DNA from 3 places in the Halobacillus salinarum genome. Region 1 is predicted to be linked to each of the others. Evidence: riboswitches for the same ligand, from Rfam matches in the RefSeq annotation. Region 1 holds a riboswitch; each other region holds the start of a gene.
The links. A riboswitch is a leader RNA that binds a small molecule or an ion and turns the genes downstream of it on or off. The one in region 1 is predicted to bind S-adenosylmethionine.

Region 1 (4,313 bases):
AAAGAAAAATAAACAGCTGCCTAATCGTTAACTAGGCAGCTGCACACCATTATTTTCCCCAAACGTCTTCTGCAATTTCTACTACGTGACGGATTTTAGCCCATTGTTCTTCTTCCGTTAGAACATTTCCTTCTTCAGTGGAAGCAAATCCACATTGAGGGCTTAAGCAGAGTTGTTCATAAGGAACATAGCTGGCTGCTTCTTCGATGCGTTGTTTGATACGGTCTTTGTTCTCAAGTTCTCCGGTTTTTGAAGTGATAAGCCCGAGGACTATGAAAAGATCATCTCTATTTACATGCCGAAGAGGCTCGAATCCTCCTGAGCGTTCATCATCAAATTCAAGGAAAAGTCCATTGACATTTAACTGGCCGAAAATTGCGCTGGCTACAGCTTCGTAATCACCGGAAGTCATATACGTAGAGCGGAAATTCCCACGGCAGATATGCATCGTAATCACCATATCATCTGGACGCTTGGCTATGGAATCATTAACAGCCCGTACAAACAACTTTCTCATTTTGTCCGGATCCTGTCCACGGTCTTTCATTTTTTGAATTCCTTCGTCTGAGAAAAAACCTGCCCAGGATGTATCGTCCAGCTGTAAATAGCGGCAGCCTGCATCGTAAAAAGCTTGAATAGCTTTTTGGTAAGCTTTCGTTAAGTCTGCCAGCAGGTCTTCTTCCTGATTGTAAACATCTTTATTAATGTTCCCTCTGGCAAGCAGCATATTAGGGCTTGGAATTGTGAACTTAGGCACGTGTTGATCCCCTGCAATTGAGTGTAAAAACTTATAATGATCAATCATCGGGTGAGTAGTAAAATCTACAGTGTCCACGACCCTTATGGCACGAGCTTTTGTTTCTACTCCCTTAAATTGGATGCCTGAATCAGCCTTGTATTCCTCTACTCCGTCAAGACTTTCTAAAAAGTCAAAATGCCACCACTCACGACGAAGATCTCCGTCTGTCACTGATTTTAATCCTGCCTGTTTTTGTTTTTCGACGAGCTTAATAATTTCTTCATTTTCAATAGTTGTTAATTCATCCGAAGAAATTTGATTGTTGAAATATTTTTTTCTTGCTTCTTTAATGCTCTCTGGGCGCAGAAAGCTTCCAACGTGATCTCCTCGAAAAGGGGCTGTTACTGTACTAATCGACATGTCAATCCTCTCCTTCATAAATAAAAGCCTCTTCGAAATAAGAAGAGACTTAAGAGTAAGTATGGCCGCTTCTTATCTTTCAAGTTTACTCACTTGCGGGAATTAGCACCTTGTCATATACAGGTTGCTGAGGCGTCACCGGACCCTTTCCTCGGCCTCTCTTGATAAGAACTATTCAATTATTCAAAAATTTTGTATGGGTGTTATCTTAACAGGTCATTGATAAAAAAGGAAGTCGATTCATTCATTTTTCTTTTCATTGGACAGCCATTTCGTACTCATATGATTGAGGGAAGCGATCCATTCCTCGGGTGCGGGAAGGTCACTGACGACTGCAAAAACGTCTTCTAAGTCAGCCATTTTTACGTAAGTCCGGCACCCGATTTTAGAATGATCTGCTAAAATATAGGTTTCCTGGGACTGTTCGATTAATTTCCTGGTAAACAAAGCTTTATTAGGGTCATAACTTGTTACTCCGTGGTTTAGATCAACTCCGTCTGTAGCTATAAAGGCTTTATTTACAAAAAAGTCTTCCATCATCTTCTCTGCAATCGGACCGGAAATTCTTAAATGTTCCGTACTCACTTCTCCGCCTATGAAAATAATTTTTGCATCAAGTTCATGACGCTTTGTTGATTCTATTAACGAATACAGGGCGGGGATAGAGCAGGTCATAATCGTCAGACTGAGCTTATGTTTTAAATAGGGAATCATTTGCAATGGGGTGCTGCCTTCATCGATGACAATTACATCATAATCTTGGACGCAAGCTGCGGCAATTTTCCCAATGTAGTTCTTTTCTTCCGATCTAATGGCTGCACGCTCATAATGAGGAGGTTCGGTTTTATGAGGGACTGGGATTGCACCCCCATATACTTTTTTTAATTTATTTTCATTTTCAAGATCGTCTAAGTGACGCCGGATTGTTTCCGTTGAAACATCCAATTGAGCTGCCAAATCGCTTACCTTGACTTTTCCATTTTTATCCATCAAATCTAAAATTTCTTTTTTTCTTTCTTCCGCTACTAATGACAAAACGCCTTCCCTCCTCGATAACGTTTAAATCCATTGTATCGCCAAACGAGAGCAGTGAACAGCTCGCTGGACCTAATGGACCAAATCTAAAGACTCGATCGTTTCATGAATTTGAATCTTTCTTTTTTTTAATTCTTTAAAAATAATGCTCGGCTGAAAGGCGTATTCTGGAATGACGACGCCATTAGCGGCGACTTTTCCAGAAGCTATTTGATCCACGGCAATAGCCATTGGTATTCCTACATTTCTAGTATAGGCTCTCAATCCTTCCCAGCCACTGACAGACCCATCTGAGCTTGGATGAGTATGAGTGAGGGTATGCTTAATTTTTTTGCCGCTGACGCATCCGATTACTTCTACGTGAAGAGCGTAGCCAAATAAGGTGGTAGATTGACCAGCTTTTGAATTCTGTAAATAAAAGCTGATGCAATCCATGATCCCTGCTTTTTTTCCGTTCACCGTAATCTCAGGATTACTAGTTATCCCGTACTGATACAAAGCTTTCATCAAGTTCATGTTCTCCTCTGGCCAGGTTCCCCTTACCTCAATTAATTGAACATCTTTATCTTTAAGAGCTTCCGCAAGGGTGGTGGTTTCTGCGTGCGGGATGATATACTGAACGGTTTGACCATAAGGTTCAGGAAGAAGTACCTCTTTCGGACGTGAAAAAGGGGGACCTGAATAAATTCTCCATCTTCGAATACAACTCTGCTGGATAAAGAAGGATCGTATTCATAAGCAGTCGTTTCAGCAATTGATTTAGAAAATGCTATTGGACGAAAAGAACCGTGACTAACTCGTGCAGATTCTACTGTGTCCAGCTGGCTGGCTGCTTGCATAGCCATCATTTGGGTGACACCTGGTGTCATTCCAAACCCAGCCACAAAAGTTCTCTGTTTACTTTTGAAAGTGGAGTCAAAGGCATATTCTTCACCGAAGCCATTTAAATTGACACCATGGCATCCTGCATCCGCTATACAGTGGGTGGATAAACCATTTAAAGCAATGGTGGTGCCATCCATGACAATGTCATATTCTTGTAATTGTTCTATCGTTTTATCATAGTCTCTAACATTTACGAACTGAGCATCCACTCTACAATCCTTGAGCCATTCGGCCACTTTTTCAGCTTCTTTCAGATGATAATCGCCGATTGTTAGTTTCGTAAAGGTGCTGTAGCTGACTAAATCCAGCGCGGCTTCACGGGCAATTTTTCCTGCTCCGCCAAGGCAGAAAATTTTCATTGAGCTTCCCCCTTTGATCTTGAATGCTTCCAGTACATACTGTCTTCTACAGCTCTTAAAAGCTTATTAATATCGGAAGGGTAAACTTCGCCGATATTGCCGATTCTAAATGTATTTACTTTCGTAACTTTTCCTGGATAGATGACAAAACCTCTTGACTTTAATTTTTCATAGAACTGAGAAAAGGAAAAGTCTGGAGCTTCCGGATAATAAAAAGGCGTAATAATGGGGGATCGCCACCTTTTTTCAAGTAAAGGTGTAAATCCGAGCTTTTCCATCCCTGAGACTAATAGCTCCTGGTTCTGTTGATATCGTTTCTGGCGTTGATTCAATCCTTCTTCTTTTAATTCCTTTAACGCCTGCTGAAATGCCCGGACAGTATGAGTCGGGGAAGTAAACCGCCATTTTCCTTTTTCTGCTTCCATCGTTTCCCATTGATCGTATAAATCTAAAGCTAAGGATCGTGACTGGTCTTTGCATTTTTTCAAACATGACTGTTTCGCGATGACAAAACCAAAACCTGGGACTCCTTGGATGCACTTATTGGCGCTGCTGATCATATAGTCAATGCTCAAATCGCTGATGGAGAACTCGATACCCCCGAAGCTGCTCATCGCATCTACGATCAACGTTTTATTATATTTTTTCACTATATCAGCAATTTCTTCCAACGGATTTTTCATTCCTGTAGTCGTTTCACAATGCACGACTGCTACGTGGGTAATTCTTGAGTCCTGAGCTAAATATTGGTGAAGCAAGTGGAGATCAGGAGGCACGGTGTCACTAAACCGGATAGGTTCGACTTGAAGACCGAGCCGCCTGCTAATGGTAACCATGCGTTCACCATATGCTCCATTCACGATTACGAGCAGTTT
Region 2 (4,313 bases), 1.8 Mb from region 1:
CGACTCTTCCGGCGATGATCCGTTTTCCGTTGTCTTCAAAAGGAGCTGTAATGTTGTAGACATCTCTCTTCCCTACCCCAGCAAAAATCAGTTTTTCCGCTTCTTTTACTAAACGGTTTGCCCGGTATTCTGTTAACAAACTTTCCACGCGGTACAAGACGGCACCTCCTTTCAGCGATAAGTCAGTTGTGAAAAAATATCTTCAAGATTCATCGTGGCTGCGGCCATGGAAGTGTCAGAAGCTCCATAATAAACTGTAATTTCCTGCTCCTCCACGACAGCCCCGCAAGTGAAAACAACATTGCCAAAAAATCCGCTTGTTTCATAATCACTCTCAGGCGTTAAGATGGGCTCTTTTGTTTTAGCAAGGATTTGTGCCGGGTTCTGAAGGTCCAGCAGCACGGCTCCGAGACAGTAACGGTTGTTTTTATCAGCCGCATGGTAAATTTCCAGCCAGCCTTTTTCAGTCCGTATGGGAACGGCTCCGCCGCCGATTCGCCCGTTATCCCAGCCGTCTTCACTTAATCCCAGTAAATATTGATGATTTCCCCAGTAAAGCAGATTATCAGACTCGGCAATCCAAATCTCCGGACGTCCGATGCCTTTAGGAACAGGCCTGTGAAGACAGTAATACTTGCCATTGATTTTTTCCGGAAAAATGGCGACATCCTTATTCTCTGGATGAAGCATTAATCCATGCCTTTTCATGCTGGAGAAGTTTTTCGTTGAAATAAGGCCAACTCCGATACCCTCAGGCGAAACTGCACTATATTGAATGTAATACGTATCATCGATCTGTGTGACCCGTGGGTCTTCAATGCCCCACACCTCCCGTTCGTTCTCAGGGTAGATCAATGGTTCATCATCAATTGTAAAATGCCTGCCATCCTTACTGCGGGCGATTCGAATGTAGGAAAGAGAAGTTAAATAAGCTGCTCTCCCACTCTTTGCGTAAGTAATCGATCGTGGATCGGAAAAATCATAGCGGGGATCCTTTAGATCGAGCTCTGCCATCTGCAGCTTTCCTGTTCCACTCGATAAATCAATATAAGGGGCTTTAATTACTTCCTTGTCCGTTGTCAAAGGGCGTTCGGCCACCCTTAGAAGCAAAAGGACTTCGCCATTGTATTCAGCTACTCCTGCGTTGAAAACGCCAATCACTTCATGGTCATTGTGATAAGGCTTCACCTGCTGCGGAGTGATCAGTGGATTCTCCTGAAATCGAATTACATTCATAATGCTTTTTTCTCCTCCAAGCTTCATATAGTAGTTTTCTGAAAACCCTTTCATGTTTGTGAATAAGTAAAGCTTCCTCAATGAATTGGAAGCGATTAACAAATTTTAGTAAGATAATGATAACTGGCCCATGATTACAAATTACTTGTAACGTTAACAAAAACGCCAATCAGTAACGTTACAAAGAATTATACACCGTTAACTTGTAATGTCAACGGTTGATCGAAATATTCTTAAAATAGCTACAAATAAGCAAACCTATTGATAAACTGATCAAATTAACGTATATTGTTTTGTAACGTTACAAATGAACGAATCATCTAATAGAAAGGTTGAACCTTTTATGGCAAAAAGAGTGACCATGCAGGATATTGCCGATGAGCTGAATATATCGAAGAACTCTGTATCCCAGGCATTAACCGGAAAACCCGGAGTCAGTGATGCTACAAGAAAACAAGTTTACAAAACCGCCGATAAGCTGGGATACAACTACGTCCCGAAAGGCTCTCAGGCAAACGACGCGGAGTCTGCTGTATCAGGAAATATTGGATTGATTGCTTCTGAATTTGCTTTCTCCATGAAAAGCTTTTTTGGTGAAATCTATTTGACGGTTGAAGAAGAAGCCCAGAAACAAACGAAAAACTTATTATTACAGTCCATTAATAAAAAGTCCGAAGAAAGCTTATCGCTGCCATCCTTTTTAAAAGATCGTTCGGTTGATGGCGTATTGATTCTCTCCCATTTAAACAATGATTATATTCAGGAAGTCATTAATACAGGTGTACCGACTGTTCTAGTCGATCACCATCACCCTAATATTGAAGCTGATGCCATTCTTACCAATAACCGCTTCGGGGCATACAGAGCCGCCCAGCACTTATTAGAGCTTGGCCATAAGAATATCGGCTATGTAGGAAACGTAGATTTTTCTCCGAGCTACCAGGAGCGTCTGGAAGGGTTTCTCCTCGCATTGAAGGATTACAACGTTCCTGTAAACGAGGAATTTTTGTTTAAAGATGCCCGTGAAGAAGATGACGTCATTAACCGCTTTATCGAACAGCTCCCCAAACAGCCCACGGCCTGGTTTTGCGTCAACGACGGCCTTGGTTATCTAGTCAATTCCGGATTAAAGCAGCTCGGGATTCATGTGCCTGATGATGTTTCTATTTGCAGTTTCGATAACGGCCAGCTCTCGCAGCTTTCTACACCAAGAATTACTTCGATGGATATTGACCTTAAACTGTTTGGACGGACCGCCGTTAACCGATTGATCTGGCGGATGGCAAACAAGGACGAACCGTGTCAGGAAATTCTCCTCCCAGCAAAGCTGGTGCCGGGAGAATCAACCAGCAAAGCCGTAAGCACTGCTCCGTCCAAAGTAGCAGACTAACAAATAGATGAATCCTTCTTTCAACCTATATTCATGAAATCGCATTGACTTTATCTGTTTACTGCGGTAATGTGTTAGACAAATTTATACGGAATACATCCTTATCAAGAGCAGGGGAGGAACTTGGTCCCGCGATCCTGCAGCAACCTGTCCATAATGACAAGGTGCTAACTCCAGCAGACAGAAGTCTGAGAGATGAGGAAGAGTAACGGCCTCTTCCTTTTGAAGTGGCCGTTTTTTATTGAAAAGGAGGATTTATTATGACGACGGTTGGTTATTGGTTTATCGGGTTTGCTCTTGTTTATACCGTTTATTTAATTTTTATCAGCCAGGTCGCAAGGAAAAAAGCCGCCGATGGAAATGGCTATTTTGTAGGCGGCCGCAGCTTTAATACGCTGTTTGTTACCGTTTGTATCACGGGATTGTTTTCGGGTTCCTCTTATATTGCCATTATTGAATTGAGTTATCTTCACGGAGTCTCAGCTGTGTGGTACGGGGTTGCAGAAACCGTGCAGGTCCTGATTATCGCTTTAGTATTGATTGCACCTTTCAGGAAAAAAGCACTTGTCACGATTTCCGGTCTGCTCGGAGACCGGTACGGAGAAAAAGTCCGCGGCTTAGCCGGTGCCATTACGGCATTCACTTTTCCGATGTGGTCGGTCGCTACCGCATTAGCTTTTGCTTCAGCGCTCTCGGTTTTTACAGGCATTTCTCTTGTATGGTCTGTCGTGCTCACTGCGACTTTGTTATTTGCATATTTACAGTTCGGCGGCATGTGGTCCGTTGGATTGACGCAATTAAGCAATGTCGTGATCTTTTTCATCATGCTTGCCATCGGCACCTACGCTTTCTTTGTAAATCCAGGGGTCGACGGACTGAAGGAATTGTTTCAGGAAAAACCTCAGTATGCCCATGTCGGCAGTGTCGGAATGCAAACCATCCTTGCTTGGTTTGGCACGTTTTTATTCAATGTCATCCTTGCCCAGGCCGCCTTCCAAATGGCACTTTCCTGCAAAACGGCTAAACAGGGACGTAACGGTCTGCTTTATGCTTCTCTGTTAGGTATTCCTTTAATTGCCGGCGCGGTTTTATTCGGGCTTGCTGCAGCCCAAGCTGTCCCTGGAGAAACACGTGGGTTGATCGCCGTTCCTATGTACTTGATGGATACACTTCCCGCCCCGCTTGTTGGATTGTTTTTCCTCGGTTTCTGGGCAGCAGCGCTCAGCTGGGGGGCTCCGTGTCAGTTTTCCGGAGCAACCAGTCTTGGCCGGGACGTCGGGAAGGCAATCAACCCGAAAGCAACTGAACAGCAGCTGGTCAAGTACACGAAATGGTCCCTGCTGTTATTAACTCTGCTTATGATCGGATTTGCTATGCTGCGTGCAGAACAATCGGCATGGTGGAATGTGCTTGCCTGGGTGACGCGGAACTCTGCCACCTTCGCTCCAGTTGTTGCAGCTATTTTTTGGCCGGTCGTAACGAAGCGGGCCGCTTTTGTTTCCTTATTTACCGGCTCTGCCGCCGGCCTTCTCTGGTACCACCTTGGCGGCTGGGCGATTAATGGCTTTTATTTGAACATCCATCCGGTGTGGATCGGAATGATCGCCAACATCGTGACCATTGTTTTCATCAGCCTGCTTGATTCTTCTAACGAATGGAAATGGAAAGGATCCGTCAAGCATCTGGG
Region 3 (4,313 bases), 1.5 Mb from region 1:
CGCTGTCCGGACTTCCACACGGCACAGAATAAACCAGTAGAGACTAAGCTCTACTGGTTTATTTTCATATCTAAACGGATGATTTTTTTATTAAAGGTTTTCGGGCTTGGAGGCTTCATTGCCAGCCCCATGTTCAATATAATCCTGTTCAAGCATAGTCCTGTCTTTCATTGACAGATTCGCTTCCTGAGCTTCACGCTTGCCTCTTTTTTCAAAGTAGATCGCTACTGTAATGATTGCTGCTGGAATTAATAACAACAGCCACATCATCGAGATCCCCTCCTAGGGTTAAATTGGATTACGGTTATTATATTCCCGCTGAACTGGTTTATACTCCAATTTAACAGGAAACAGGGACAGGGACTGATTTCCTGTAATAAACCTGCCGTTTTTGTCATCTCATTGTAAGCGTTTCCGATACTTTAGGCCTACCTGGCTTTCGTCGAATTCGTCAGCTTGATCTCTTCTCTTTTTAGACGGGCAGCTTCGGTCATATTTTTGAGAGACTCTACCGTTTCCTTAATGTTTCTTGTTTTAAGCCCACAATCCGGGTTCACCCAAAACTGCTCGGGATCAAGCACTTGTAGAGCGCGGGTGATACTCTTTTCCATTTCTTCCACAGGTGGTATTCTAGGACTGTGAATATCATACACGCCAAGTCCAATTCCCTTGTCGTAATGGTCGTTCTCAAAAGCAGCTACTAAACCACCGTGACTTCTAGCCGCTTCAATAGAAATCACATCAGCATCCAGTTGATCAATCGTATCCATGATGTCATTAAAGTTCGAATAGCACATATGGGTATGGATTTGAGTCTCATCTTTAGCTAAGGTTGTCGTAAGTTTAAAAGCGTACACTGCTTCAGCTAAATATTTTGCCTGCTTTTCCACTTTTAAAGGCAGACCTTCCCGTAAAGCAGGCTCATCGACTTGAATCATATGAATATCCCGCTCTTCCAAGGCATGGATTTCTTTCTGCAAAGCTAAAGCGATCTGTCTATTCACATCAAATTTACTCACATCATTCCGGACGAATGACCAGTTAGTAATCGTAACAGGACCAGTAAGCATGCCCTTAAGCGGTTTATCCGTCAAGGATTGAGCAAACGCAATCTCTTCAACCGTCATCGGTTCTTTCCAATAGACATCTCCATAGACAACTGGAGGCTTTACACATCTTGAACCGTAAGACTGTACCCAGCCAAAACGGGTAAACGCAAATCCACCGAGCTTTTCTCCGAAAAATTCAACCATATCATTCCGTTCAAATTCTCCATGAACGAGTACATCCAAACCGATGGTTTCCTGACAGGAGACCCATTCGGAAATGTTTCTCTCGATAAACTCTTTGTATTCTTCGTTACCCCAATCTCCTTTTCTCCATTTAGAACGGGCCTGACGAATTTCTTTCGTTTGGGGAAGACTTCCAATTGTTGTTGCAGGCAGTAAAGGAAGTCGAAAAAATTCCTCGTGCACCTTCTTACGACGGCTGTATGGAAGCTTGCGTCCAGGAGTTCTCGTATTCCAATCGGACACTTCCTGTTTGACGTCTCCGCGGTTCCGTTCTTCTGACTGCTTTAAGGCGTCCAATTGCCGCCATTGATCGTCTATCACCGGTTCGATGCTTGCTTTTCCTTCATTCAGTCCCTTGGTAAGTATGGTTACTTCCTCAAGCTTTTCATCGGCAAAGGCAAGAGCTCCCTTTAATAACGGCGGCAGGGAATCTTCCGTTTCAATAGTAACTGGGGTATGGAGCAAGCTGCAGGAAGGCTGAATAATCAGCTGGTCTGAATCAACACATTCAGCAAGCTTCTCTAAGTATTCGAATCGATCGTTTAAATCAGCCTTCCACACGTTGCGTCCATCGATCATGCCTGCCGCTAACACTTTCTCTTTAGGAAATCCAAATTTTTTCAATTGGGCAAAGTTCGCGCCTTCATCGTGCACAAAGTCGAAACCAATGCCATCGACCGGGAGATTGATGATTTCTTCGTAGCGGTCAACCGCTTCAAAATAGGATTGCAGCAGAAGTTTGACATTGGAAAGCCCACTTGTTATTTCGTGATACACTTCTTTCAAAAGCTCGACTTCCTCGTCAGAAATGGACGTGCTTACTACAGGTTCATCCACCTGAATCCATTCAGCCCCTGCTTCTTCCAAATCTTTAAAGACTTGCATATAGTGAGGAATCAATTGACGCACACAGCTTGCGAAATCGTTTTCTTGATAGCCTTTAGCGAGCTTAACTAAAGTTAAAGGACCTAGGATGACCGGCTTTGTTTTTACATGAAGCTCATTTTTTGCTTCTAAAAAGTAATCAAGCAGCTGGTTATGAGCGACTCGTGGAGCAAAATGGTCTATTTCAGGAACAATATAATGGTAATTGGTATTGAACCATTTCGTCATTTCACACGCTACCGCTTCTTTGCTGCCACGGGCCATGGCAAAATACGTCGCCAAGTCGTCCGTTCCCGTTTCGCTTTTGAATCGGTCTGGAATCAGCCCGAACATGAACGCCGTATCAAGAACGTGATCATACAAGCTGAAATCTCCAACGGGAATGAGATCAATGCCTTTTTCCTTCTGCTTGTTAATGTGAGAAAATCGCTGTTCTTTCATTTCTGTCAAAAGCTCATTTTCTGAAAGTGAACCTTCCCAAAATGCCTCTAACGCTTTTTTCCATTCACGTCTTTCACCAATACGTGGATAACCAAGAGATGAACTCCTCCATTGTTTCATTCCATATGCCTCCATTCTGTTTCAAGCAAGTGAATAAATGATAAAAAAATCTTAAGCATAAAAAAATCTCTCTTCGCAAAGAGAGATTGTTATGAAAAAGGCCTGATCATGCACAGACCTGTCCTGTTTTCACAACACCTCCCTATCCTCGTAGGTTTAGTGACCAACACCAACAGGCAGGTCTCCTGACTTATGATCATCACTTCCTGCGCCTTCCCATCGAGATCGACAGTGACGTGTTGCAGGCAGCTCCCATATACAGTGGCGGGACCGTGCCGGATTTGCACCGGCTTCCCTTTTAAGCTGTTTACAGCAAGATCAACAGCACCTTTGGTTATTCCTATTTACGCGCTGCTAATAAAAAACCTCCCTATCAGCTGTGATAGAGAGGTTTATGCTTCCGCGCGCCTCTCATTTTTCAGAGTGAAAAACACTCTGCAGGATTTAGCACCAGTCCAGCTTAACGCTGGCAGGTTGCCGGGCTTCACAGGGCCAGTCCCTCCGCCGCTCTTAATAAGAGATGATTTTAATGGATTAAAGGAATACTAGCATTTAATCCTTTCCTTGTCAATTGAGGTTTGCCTTTAAAGGCAGGCTGACGGAAAAAGTAGATCCTTGATCAATCGCACTTGTCACACGTACACTTCCTCCATGGGCCTCAACAATGGATTTCGTAATGGAAAGCCCCAGCCCTGCCCCGCCATATTTTCTCGTTCGGGATTCTTCCACACGGAAAAACCGGTCAAAAATATGGTCAAGGTTGTTTTCGCTGATTCCAGGTCCATTATCCTGCACTTTTAATTCAGCACGACCGCGGACAGGCGATAGAGAAACGGTAATCTTCCCTTGGGCATCGTCCGTATGCTGAACAGCATTATGGAAAAGATTCAGCAAAACTTGTTTCATTTTATCTGCATCCATGTTTACATAGACGTCCTCTTTGACTTGGAAGTCAACATGTCGATCTCCTGCTAATAAATGCAGCTGATTTTCCATATCAAGGACAAGCCTTGTAAGGGAAGATGGAACGAGATCAAGTTCTGGCCTCCGATCAAGCTTTGCAAGCAGTAATAATTCTTCGACAAGCTTAATAATCCGCCGCGATTCACCGTGCATACTATTGAGGCCTGTGTATAGCTGATCTTTATTTTCAGCCGCCCCTCTCAGAAGTACTTCTAAATACCCGTGAATAGAAGTGAGCGGCGTACGAAGCTCATGAGAAGCGTCTGCGATAAAGCGCCGCATTTGCTCTTTTGCTTCTTTTTCATGCTCAAAAGAAACCTCCAGCCGCTCCAGCATTTCGTTAAAAGAGTCAGCCAGCCGGTCAATTTCTTCCTGCCCTTGCTGTTCAGGGAGTCTGTCCTTTAAGTTTGCTGCACTAATTTTTTTTACGCCATCTACCATGGCGGACAAAGGCGTAAGAGTCCTCTTCAATACAGAAAAGTAAATGACGATTCCTGCGGCAAACGCTAAAATCGAGAGGACAATAAAGGTGAGCAGCTGGCGCCATAATACCTTTTGCAAACGAGAGGTACTCACGCCCATTTGAATGACGCCTCCAGTTTCTCCATTACG

Region 2: linked by a shared signal. The riboswitch ahead of MUN89_RS03340 (sodium:solute symporter family protein) and the one ahead of MUN89_RS15475 (5-methyltetrahydropteroyltriglutamate--homocysteine S-methyltransferase) in region 1 are both predicted to bind S-adenosylmethionine.
Region 3: linked by a shared signal. The riboswitch ahead of metE (5-methyltetrahydropteroyltriglutamate--homocysteine S-methyltransferase) and the one ahead of MUN89_RS15475 (5-methyltetrahydropteroyltriglutamate--homocysteine S-methyltransferase) in region 1 are both predicted to bind S-adenosylmethionine.

The regions. Positions count from the first base shown of each region.
Region 1 covers NZ_CP095073.1:3,013,123-3,017,435, reverse strand. Annotated here, with positions in the region: gene MUN89_RS15475 (5-methyltetrahydropteroyltriglutamate--homocysteine S-methyltransferase) at 50-1,159, opposite strand; SAM riboswitch class I at 1,229-1,330, opposite strand; gene MUN89_RS15470 (DeoR/GlpR family DNA-binding transcription regulator) at 1,400-2,194, opposite strand; partial or broken gene MUN89_RS15465 (saccharopine dehydrogenase family protein) at 2,267-3,438, opposite strand; gene MUN89_RS15460 (2-aminoethylphosphonate--pyruvate transaminase) at 3,435-4,313, opposite strand, start outside.
Region 2 covers NZ_CP095073.1:607,018-611,330, reverse strand. Annotated here, with positions in the region: gene MUN89_RS03355 (MTP-1 family protein) at 1-157, opposite strand, end outside; gene MUN89_RS03350 (BtaManbiosPhlase) at 172-1,236, opposite strand; gene MUN89_RS03345 (substrate-binding domain-containing protein) at 1,580-2,626, shown strand; SAM riboswitch class I at 2,725-2,828, shown strand; gene MUN89_RS03340 (sodium:solute symporter family protein) at 2,887-4,313, shown strand, end outside.
Region 3 covers NZ_CP095073.1:1,535,681-1,539,993, reverse strand. Annotated here, with positions in the region: gene MUN89_RS07830 (LacI family DNA-binding transcriptional regulator) at 1-40, shown strand, start outside; gene MUN89_RS07825 (hypothetical protein) at 91-270, opposite strand; gene metE (5-methyltetrahydropteroyltriglutamate--homocysteine S-methyltransferase) at 429-2,738, opposite strand; cobalamin riboswitch at 2,897-3,085, opposite strand; SAM riboswitch class I at 3,147-3,258, opposite strand; gene MUN89_RS07815 (sensor histidine kinase) at 3,306-4,313, opposite strand, start outside.